DNA from 2 places in the Rhizobium brockwellii genome. Region 1 is predicted to be linked to the other one. Evidence: riboswitches for the same ligand, from Rfam matches in the RefSeq annotation. Region 1 holds a riboswitch; the other holds the start of a gene.

Region 1 (5,356 bases):
ACCCGGCCATCGACTTCAGGCAGTGCCACGTTCATGCCGAGATCGCGCGCCGACAAGCCCTGCGAGGAAGCTGCCCATGCCTCCCTGGACGAGGCCGACAGGATCGCCTGCAGCACGATCGCCTCATTCGCCTCCAGCACCGTCGGCTGCCGGTCCGCACCCGGTGCCGAGACCGCAAAGCCGGTCGTGTTGATGACGACATCGGGTTTCAGCGTCGAAAACACGCTTTCGAGAATGCCTGTGGAAACCGGATCCTTGAGGCTATAGGCAAAGACCGGCAGCGGGCGGAGGCCGAGTGTCATCAGCGCTTCGATCAGAGCTTCGATCGGCCCGGTCTCGCCGCTTTGGACGAGGGCGCGGTAGAAGCTAATGGCGACGATGGGGCGAGATGTGGGTTCGAATTCCACCTCTTCCGTCGAACCTGAGGTACCCCCCTCTGTCCTGCCGGACATCTCCCCCACAAGGGGGGAGATCAGGGATGATAGGTCTCGTTCCATCTCCCCAGCCGAAGGTGCTGCATCTTCAAACGGTTCTTTTATGGGAAGCCCTGGCAACTTGCCAATCTCCCCCCTTGTGGGGGAGATGTCCGGCAGGACAGAGGGGGGTATCTCGATCTCTGCGGATAAGGCGGGCACCACACCCAAAGACACCTCCGCAACAACCCGCAGCCACTCCTCGACCCCGATCAACCCCCGCCCCGGCCACCAAATACCCGCCTTCATCAAAGGCACAGCCGCCGCCGGCTTCTCCGCGCCAGACAACATCGCCTCGGCATAATCGAGAAAGGCCCGCGCATTGGCATCGCCGCCCTCGATCAGATAGGCCCAGAGCGCGTTGAGATCGTCGAGGTCAATATTGGAGAAAGGCACCAGCCCCGCATCAGGCCTGGCGTCACCCGGTAGCACCGCGATCAGCGCACCTGAACGCGCCGCCGCCGCATGCAGCGCTTCCAGCGCGTAGTGGAAATAGCTGGCGCCGCCGAGCGCACGCACGATGATCAGCTTCGCATGCCGCGCCGTGCGCTCGACATAGGTATCAACAGACATCGGATGCTTCAGGCTCATCAGGCTGGCGAGCCGGAGCGAAGGCCCCGCCCCGCGATCGCGATGGGCGGCGGCGATCGCTACAAGCTCGCTGTCGGCCGCCGACAGGAACAGGATATCGCCCGGCGTCTGCCCGAGGTCGATTGCCTCCTCGCCGTCGCTGATCGTTCCCTGCTGGGCCAGAAGCAGATGCATCGGTCTATGCCAGCGCTTCGATCGCTGCCCTCACCGCGCCCTGGTCCATTTCGTGCAGGCCAATGACGACGAGGCGTGTGCCGCGCTTTTCTCCGGCTACCCAGGCGCGGTCGAAATAATGGTCGATGCGGCTGCCGACGGCCTGGAGCTGCAGGCGCATCGGCTTGCCTGAAACGTCGACGAAACCCTTGAGACGCAGCACGTCATGGGCTGATATGATGTCCTTCAGCGCTTCGACGAAGCCGGCGGGATCGGCAATGGGTCCGAGATCGACGACGAAGCTGTCGAATTCATCATGGTCGTGCGGCGCACCGTCTTCATGCTCCAGCTCGTGATGCGACTTGCGATTGGCGACATCGTCCTCCGTGCCGACGCCGAGGCCGAGCAGAATGCCAGCCGACACCTCGCCATTCCGCGCCTCGATCATCACAGGCTTGCGCACCGTGCGGGAGGCGACCTCGTCTCGCACCCTGATAAGGCCCGCAGCATCGATGAGGTCTGTCTTGTTGAGCACGATGAGGTCGGCGCAGGTCAGCTGGTCCTCGAACAGCTCCTCGATCGGGCTCTCGTGATCGAGCGATTCATCCTCGGCGCGGCGCGCATCGACGGCATCATGGTCGTCGGCGAAGCGGCCGGCGGCAACGGCGGCGCTGTCGACCACCGTGATGACGCCGTCGACGGTCACATGGGTGCGGATGTCGGGCCAGTTGAAGGCGGCGACCAGCGGCTGCGGCAGGGCAAGACCAGAAGTCTCGATGACGATATGGTCGGGCCTCTGCTCGCGCTCGAGCAGCTTCGTCATCGTCGGGATGAAATCGTCCGCAACGGTGCAGCAGATGCAGCCATTGGTCAGCTCGATGATGTCGTCCTCGGTGCAATTCTCCGCACCGCAGCCTTTCAGCACGTCGCCGTCAACGCCGAGATCGCCGAATTCATTGATGATGAGCGCAATCTTCTTGCCGCCGGCATTGGTGAGCAGGTTGCGGATCATCGTCGTCTTGCCGGCACCGAGGAAGCCGGTGATGACGGTTGCAGGAATCTTCTGCTGGTTCATGGACTTAACCCTTCATTTTCAGCGACAGGCCTGCCGCGATGAAATAAACTTCGGCGGCCTTCGCCGCGATCGATTGGTGCAAACGGCCGGTATGATCGCGAAAATCCCGCGCCATGCGATTGTCAGGCACGATGCCGAGACCGACCTCATTGGAAACGAAAACGAGCCGCGCTTTCACGGCGGGCAGGAAATCGGCAAGGGCGGCGAATTCCGCCGCCATGTTCCGCTCCTCTATCATCAGATTGGTGACCCAGAGCGTCAGACAGTCGACCAGCACGATGCGGCCCGGTCCGTCGATGGCGGTGAGCTTGCCGACAAGATCGAGTGGCTCCTCATGCGTCGTCCAGGACGGACCGCGATCAGCCTTGTGTTGGGCGATGCGCGCCTGCATCTCCTCGTCCCATGCACGGCCGGTCGCGACATAGTGACGGTCGAGGCCGGTCGCCGTCACGAGGTCTTCGGCGAACCGGGATTTGCCGGAACGTGCGCCGCCGAGGATGAAGGTGGCGGTCATACTCAAACGCCCCTCAGGGAGAGTGCATAGCCGTGGCTTGTTCCGAGTGCACCTTTCTCGGCTACTGAGGGTGTGACACCCCAGCATTCGACATAAGCGGCCGAAAACACTCCTCTTGCAGCGCTACTTGGAGGCGTGGCATGCGCCGCACCAGGCTGCGCCGAATTCAATCGTTGAGCCAAGACAACCTCCGTGCTGGCAACGGGCATAGTGCCCAGGTGTGGGCTTCTCGCCCGGCACGCATGGCAGGTCTCCTGGCTCGCGGTTATCGGCCGCGATCGGGGCGGACCGGAAACCGGTCGCCCTGATCGTGCCAGCGGATCATCCTCGCCTTCCCGGCTGCATCAGTGAAAAGGTGGACGATTCGTAGATTGAGAGGCGTCCGACCCCGGTTGATCACCATGCATATCCAGTGGCTTTTCCGGCATGTCGCCCGTCCCGCCCGCTTGCATGATTGCAAGCCGCCGGCCGGAAGGGCTTAGTGCCGGATGGAAGACCCTGACCGCTCTACAGTCGCGGGGTCGGCTGTGATGAAGGCGCCCGGCTTGGGTCCGCCCCGTCACATTCCCTTTTCATCCGGAAGGGCGTACACCGATCCGGAACCATCCGTTATGTCAGGATGGTCAGTCGACCATCCGTTAGCAGGGATGGTTAGGCAAGCTCAGAGGTGAAGTCAACCAGCGCTGAAGACCGGTCAAAAGCTGGCGAGTTGGGACACTCACGGCAACACGACTAACTCTACCAACATTATCTTCATTTATCAGAGACTTACGTCATAAATATTTATCCCCCGCGCCGGCTTTTCGCCGCAATTAGGTCGCAAGCGGACTGCGCCTTCGCCCTTGACCGGGCCTCTCTCTGCCTAGTTGTCTCACCATGCTTATGAAATTGGATCGGCGCCGTTTCCGCGCGCTGCGTGTTTTCTTCGATCCGGGACGGCTGCGCGCGCTGACCCGCCGCAGCGAGGTCGGCCTGTCGTTGGCGGGCGCGGTCGTCGGTATCACCTCTGGCCTTGCCGTCACCGGCATGAGCTACGTGTCCAACGAACTGCACCAGCTGGTCTTCGGCATCGCCGACAGCGAGCGACTGAGCGGGTCCGAAATTGAGAACAAGATGCTGCTGCTCAGCGCGCCCGTTATCGGCGGCATCCTGCTTGGCCTGCTGCTCTTCGTGCTGGCGAAAAGGCGCAAAAAGCCGATGGTCGACCCGATCGAGGCCAATGCCCTGCATGGCGGCCGTCTGTCCTTGACCGACAGCATCATCGTTGCCGTGCAGAACCTGATTTCCAACGGCTTCGGTGCCTCGGTCGGCCTTGAGGCCGGCTACACCCAGCTTGCTGCCGGCCTCGCCTCGAAATTCGGCCTGAAGCTGCAACTGCGCCGGCCGGATCTGCGCATCCTCGTCGGCTGCGGCGCAGCCGGCGCCATTGCCGCCGCCTTCAACGCGCCGCTGACCGGTGCTTTCTATGCTTTCGAGCTGATCATCGGCACCTATACGATCGTCTCGCTGACGCCTGTCGTCGTCTCCGCCCTTGTCTCCACCCTGATCGCAAGGCTGCTTGCCGGCAGCGATTTCACCATCGATATCGGCAGCTTCGGCTCGGTCGTTCCGGCCGACTATATCCCGGCGCTGCTGCTCGGTGCTTTCTGCGCCGGCGTCGGCATCCTGATCATGCAGGGCGTCGCCTTCATCGAGGAACTGGCACGCAAGAGTGCAATCGCCCCGCCCTTCCGCCCGGCTCTCGGCGGCATCGTCGTCGGCTTGCTGGCGATGATTTCGCCGCAGGTGCTCTCGGCCGGCCACGGCGCACTGCATCTCAACCTCTCCCGCGATGTGGCGATCCCGACGCTGATCGGGCTGTTCCTGTTGAAATCCTTCGCCTCGGCGATCTCCATCGGCTCCGGCTTCAGGGGCGGCCTGTTTTTCGCCTCGCTGTTCATGGGTGCCCTGCTCGGCAAGCTCTTCGCCTATTGCGGCCCCTATTTCGCCGATGCGACGCTGACGCCGGTCATCTATGCCGTGGTCGGCATGAGTTCGCTTGCCGTCGCCGTCATCGGCGGGCCGCTGACCATGACGTTCCTGGCGCTCGAAATCACCGGCGATTTCCCGATCACGGCGCTGGTGCTCGCTGCCGTCATCACCTCGTCGCTCGTCGTGCGCTCTACCTTCGGCTACTCCTTCGCCACCTGGCGCTTTCATCTGCGCGGAGAAAGCATCCGCAGCGCCCACGACGTCGGATGGATCCGCAATCTGACGGTCGACAAGCTGATGCGCGCCGACGTCAAGACCGCAAAGGCGGGCATCACGCTGGAGCAGTTCAAGAAGGCCTTCCCGATCGGCTCGACCCAGCGCGTCATCCTCGTCGAGGAGAGCGACAAATATGCAGGCCTCGTGCTGGTTCCGGAGATCTACGCCAATCCGACCGATGCGCAGGACGAGGGCAAGACGCTTGCCGATTTCATCCGCTATCGCAATGATTTCCTGCAGCCGCAGATGAATGCCAAGCAGGCGGCGGCGATCTTCGACAAGAGCGAAAGCGAAGCACTCGCC
Region 2 (5,356 bases), 1.5 Mb from region 1:
TGGCCGGTCCCTGGTGGCAGAGTAGGAAGGGCCGGCTGACCATCCTTTCGGGTGCTGCACTCGTTGCCGCCTATGCCGTCGGCCATCTGGTGCCTGCGATCGCGTCCTACGCTTTCATCGTCGCCATGCTGATCGGGCTGGTGCCGATCGCGCGGCGCGCCGTCATGGCAGCTCTCTCAGGCACACCGTTTTCGATCGAGATGCTGATGACGATCGCCGCCGTCGGCGCCGTCATCATCAATGCCGGCGAAGAGGCGGCAACCGTTGTGTTCCTGTTCCTCGTCGGCGAGCTGCTGGAAGGGGTGGCAGCGGGCAAGGCGCGCGAAAGCATCCAGTCGCTGACAGCGCTGGTGCCGAAGACCGCGCTGCTCGAAGACAATGGGCAGCCGCGGGAGGTGCCGGCGGAAAGCCTTTCGGTCGGCGCCATCATCATGGTTCGTCCAGGCGACCGAATCTCGGCCGACGGCATCATTGTTTCCGGCGAGAGCGCGATCGACGAGGCGCCGGTGACGGGCGAGAGCACGCCGGTGCGCAAGGGCGTCGATGCCGTCGTTTTTGCCGGCACGGTCAATGGCGACGCGGTGCTCAGGGTTCGCGTCACGGCGGCTGCAGCCGACAATACCATCGCCCGCGTCGTCAAGCTGGTGGAGGAGGCGCAGGAATCGAAGGCGCCGACCGAGCGCTTCATCGATCGGTTCTCGCGCTATTACACGCCCGGCGTCGTCGTCGTTGCAGCGCTGGTCGCGGTCGTTCCGCCGCTGCTGTTTGCTGGGCCGTGGGGCGAATGGGTCTATAAGGGCCTTGCCATCCTTTTGATCGGCTGCCCCTGCGCGCTCGTCATCTCGACGCCGGCGGCAATCGCCGCCTCGCTCTCATCCGGTGCGCGGCGCGGGCTGCTGATGAAGGGCGGCGCGGTGCTGGAAACGCTCGGCAAGGTGACGATGGTCGCCTTCGACAAGACAGGCACGCTGACGGAAGGCAAGCCTCAGGTAACTGACATCATTTCGTTCGGGCTGAGCGAGGCGCAGGTCTTGTCGCGTGCGGCGGTGCTGGAGCAAGGCTCCAGCCATCCGCTGGCGCTGGCGATCCTCAACCGTGCCAAGGCCGATGGTGTTCCCGTGCCGCCGGCCTTCGAGCTGGAGGCGCTGCCGGGCAAGGGTGTCAGCGGCAAAGTCGGCGGTGAGACGCTGGACCTGCTGTCGCCGCCTGCCGCCCGCGAGCGCGGGACGCTCAGCGCCGAACAGGATGCACGCATCACGGCGCTGAACGACGAGGGCAAGAGCGTGTCGGTGCTGCTCGTCAACGGTGTTGCGGCCGGCCTGATCGCCATGCGCGACGAGCCGCGTGAGGATGCCGAGGCTGGGCTCGCTGCCCTCAAATCAGCAGGCGTCAAGGCGATGATGTTGACAGGCGACAACGAGCGGACGGCAGCAGCCGTTGCCGGCATGCTCGGCATCGACTGGCGCGGTGAGATGATGCCCGAGGACAAGCAGCGGGTCGTCGGCGAATTGAAGCGCCAGGGCTTCGTCGTCGCCAAGGTCGGCGACGGCATCAACGACGCTCCGGCGCTGGCCGCTGCCGATATCGGCATCGCCATGGGTGGCGGCACCGATGTGGCGCTGGAGACGGCGGATGCAGCCGTGCTGCACGGACGCGTTGGCGATGTGGCGCGGATGATCGAACTTTCCAAACGCACGATGCGCAACATCCTGCAGAATATCACCATCGCACTTGGGCTGAAGGCGGTGTTTCTGGTGACGACGATCGCCGGCATTACCGGGCTCTGGCCGGCGATCCTCGCCGATACCGGCGCCACCGTGCTGGTGACGATCAACGCACTGCGGCTGCTTCGAATAAAGATATAGCATTTCTTTCTTTCACACGTCCGGCGCTCGTCAACATGGTGGCGGCCGCCCGGGTGTTGCGGAGTGCCGCAACGACTCGCGCCTGAGCGCCTAATCGATTCCTGGAGAGCCGGTATATGCCGGCTCCTGGCTCGGCAGGCTTCTCCACAGCCTGCCGCTGTTAACCAGCTGTTATCCATGTTTTTCACAGGAATGTAGCAATTTCAAACATGCCGTAACGCGACGCACAAACCATCCGTTGACGTCAACTTTGATTCGAGTACTATATCTTGTGTTCAAGGTTCCTTCGATTCGTCAGGATCGCGGGCTAAGACGGGAATACGGTGCGTTTTGCCATGAAGGCAAAACAAGACCGGAGCTGCCCCCGCAACTGTAAGCGGCGAGCAACTGTCCGATTTCAGGTCACTGAGGCATGATGCTTTGGGAAGGCTGGGGGCAGGGTGCTTCGACCCGCAAGCCAGGAGACCTGCCTTGAGCGAAACGTCCACGTGCGGGGTGTCCGGAAGGTTGTGCATGTCAGGCGGATTAAATCCGCATCTGTTGCGCTGCCCCCGAACGTCCGCATGAGCACTTCGGGGTTGAAGTCATGTCGAGAGAATCAAAACCGCCGCCCGCACAGATCCTGCAAGGGATAATGCCCGGCGCCTGAAGCGCCGCCCTAATCAGATTGATTGCCAAGTTTTGCCTCGGACGCTGCAAGGCGCCCGATCCCCGTTTTTCGTCCGGAATCCATTGAATCACGAGGAACATGATGACCATCACCGTCTACAGCAAGCCTGCCTGCGTCCAGTGCACTGCCACCTACCGCGCCCTCGACCGGTTGGGTGTCGATTATGACATCGTCGATATCTCTGAGGATGCCGAAGCGCTCGATCGCGTCCGCAGCCTCGGCTATATGCAGGCGCCTGTGGTCATCGCCGGCGAGCAGCATTGGGCGGGCTTCCGTCCCGACATGATCAGCGCGCTCTCCTGACCTGAGGACAAGCGATGGGCCTGATCGTCTATTATTCCAGCCGATCCGAGAATACCCATCGGTTCGTCGCCAAGCTCGGACTGCGCGCGGCGCGCATTCCGCCAGTTGGCGCAGACGCGTTCCATATCCGCGAACCCTTCGTGCTGATCGTGCCGACCTATAGCGGCGACGGCGGCAAGGGCGCCGTTCCCAAGCAGGTGATCCGTTTCCTCAACGAAGCGGAAAACCGAGGACACATCCGCGGCGTGATTGCCGCGGGCAACAGCAATTTCGGCGAGACTTACGGGCTCGCCGGTGACGTGGTCTCGCAGAAATGCCAGGTGCCGTACCTCTACAGGTTCGAGCTGCTGGGCACGGAAGACGACGTCGCCAACGTCAAACACGGAATGGAACGGTTTTGGACACAGGAACACCTCTGACGCGGGATGCGGGCGCAAAACCGCATAACACTTTTGCTCATCCCGCCAGCGAACGTCCTTTGAAAGCGGCGGAAACGCTCGACTACCACGCTCTGAATGCGATGCTGAACCTCTATGACGACGAGGGGTGGATCCAGCTCGACAAGGATCGAATGGCTGCCAAGCAATATTTCCTGCAGCATGTGAACCAGAACACGGTGTTCTTTCACAATCTCCGGGAAAAGCTCGATTACCTCGTGACCGAGGGCTATTACGAGCAGGAGGTCCTCGACCAGTATTCCTTCAACTTCGTACGCGACCTGTTCGACCAGGCCTATGCCAAGAAATTCCGCTTCCCGACCTTCCTCGGCGCCTTTAAATATTACACCAGCTATACGCTGAAGACTTTCGACGGAAAGCGCTATCTCGAGCGCTATGAGGACCGCATCTGTATGGTGGCGCTGGCCTTGGCGCGCGGCGACGAGACCCTTGCCCGCGACATGGTCGACGAGATCATTTCCGGCCGCTTCCAGCCGGCAACGCCGACCTTCCTCAACGCCGGCAAGAAGCAGCGCGGTGAACTGGTTTCCTGCTTCCTGCTGCGTGTCGAGGACAATATGGAATCGATCGGTCGGTCGATCAATTCGGCGCTGCAATTGTCGAAGCGCGGCGGCGGTGTGGCGCTGTCACTGACGAATATCCGCGAGGCGGGCGCGCCGATCAAGCATATCGAGAACCAGTCCTCGGGCATCATCCCCGTGATGAAGCTGCTCGAAGACAGTTTTTCCTATGCCAACCAGCTCGGTGCGCGCCAAGGCGCGGGTGCCGTCTATCTCAATGCCCACCACCCCGACATCATGCGCTTCCTCGATACCAAGCGCGAAAATGCCGACGAGAAGATCCGCATCAAGACGCTGTCGCTCGGCGTCGTCGTGCCCGACATCACCTTCGAACTCGCCAAGAACAACGAGGATATGTACCTGTTCTCGCCCTATGACGTGGAGCGCGTCTATGGCGTGCCCTTCACCGAGATTTCGGTGACGGAAAAATACCGCGAGATGGCTGATGATGCCCGCATCTCCAAGAGGAAGATCAAGGCGCGCGAATTCTTTCAGGTGCTTGCCGAAATCCAGTTCGAGAGCGGCTACCCCTACATCATGTTCGAGGACACGGTGAACCGGGCGAACCCGATCGCCGGACGTATTTCGATGAGCAATCTATGCTCGGAAATCCTGCAGGTGAGCGAGGCGAGCGAATATCGTGACGACCTTTCCTACAAACATCTCGGCAAGGATATTTCCTGCAATCTCGGCTCGCTGAATATCGCCGCGGCAATGGATTCGGCCGATTTCGGCAAGACGATCGAGACCTCGATCCGGGCGCTGACGGCCGTCTCCGACATGAGCCACATCTCCTCGGTTCCCTCGATCGAGAAGGGCAATGACGAGAGCCATGCGATCGGCCTCGGCCAGATGAACCTGCACGGTTACCTCGCCCGTGAACGCATCTTCTACGGCTCCGAGGAAGGCGTCGACTTCACCAACATCTATTTCTATACGGTGACCTATCACGCGATCCGCGCCTCGAACCTTTTGGCGGTCGAACGCGGCACGAGCTTCAAGGGCTTCGAGAACTCGAAATATGCCTCCGGCGAATATTTCGACAAATATACCGACCGGCTCTGGGAGCCGGCGACGGAGACGGTGAGGGCGCTGTTCGAGACGTCAGGCATTCACATTCCGACGCAGGAAGATTGGGTGGCGTTGAAGAAGGCGGTGATGGCCTCCGGCCTCTATAACCAGAACCTGCAGGCGGTGCCGCCGACAGGCTCGATCTCTTATATCAACCACTCGACCTCCTCGATCCATCCGATCGTCTCGAAGATCGAGATCCGCAAGGAAGGCAAGATCGGCCGTGTCTATTATCCGGCGCCGTTCATGACCAACGACAATCTCGACTATTATCAGGATGCCTACGAGATCGGGCCGGAGAAGATCATCGACACCTATGCGGCGGCGACCCAGCATGTCGACCAGGGCCTGTCGCTGACCTTGTTCTTCCGCGACACGGCAACGACACGCGACATCAACAAGGCCCAGATCCATGCCTGGAAGAAGGGC

The links. A riboswitch is a leader RNA that binds a small molecule or an ion and turns the genes downstream of it on or off. The one in region 1 is predicted to bind cobalamin.
Region 2: it holds a riboswitch for cobalamin, as region 1 does, so the genes downstream of both, nrdH (glutaredoxin-like protein NrdH) here and cobU (bifunctional adenosylcobinamide kinase/adenosylcobinamide-phosphate guanylyltransferase) in region 1, are expected to answer to the same signal.

Annotation. Positions count from the first base shown of each region.
Region 1 covers NZ_CP053439.1:2,401,341-2,406,696, forward strand. Annotated here, with positions in the region: gene cobN (cobaltochelatase subunit CobN) at 1-1,238, opposite strand, end outside; gene cobW (cobalamin biosynthesis protein CobW) at 1,243-2,292, opposite strand; gene cobU (bifunctional adenosylcobinamide kinase/adenosylcobinamide-phosphate guanylyltransferase) at 2,297-2,806, opposite strand; cobalamin riboswitch at 3,034-3,428, opposite strand; gene RLCC275e_RS12030 (chloride channel protein) at 3,683-5,356, shown strand, end outside.
Region 2 covers NZ_CP053439.1:3,921,446-3,926,801, reverse strand. Annotated here, with positions in the region: gene RLCC275e_RS19295 (heavy metal translocating P-type ATPase) at 1-1,865, shown strand, start outside; cobalamin riboswitch at 2,127-2,353, shown strand; gene nrdH (glutaredoxin-like protein NrdH) at 2,617-2,838, shown strand; gene nrdI (class Ib ribonucleoside-diphosphate reductase assembly flavoprotein NrdI) at 2,853-3,257, shown strand; gene nrdE (class 1b ribonucleoside-diphosphate reductase subunit alpha) at 3,236-5,356, shown strand, end outside.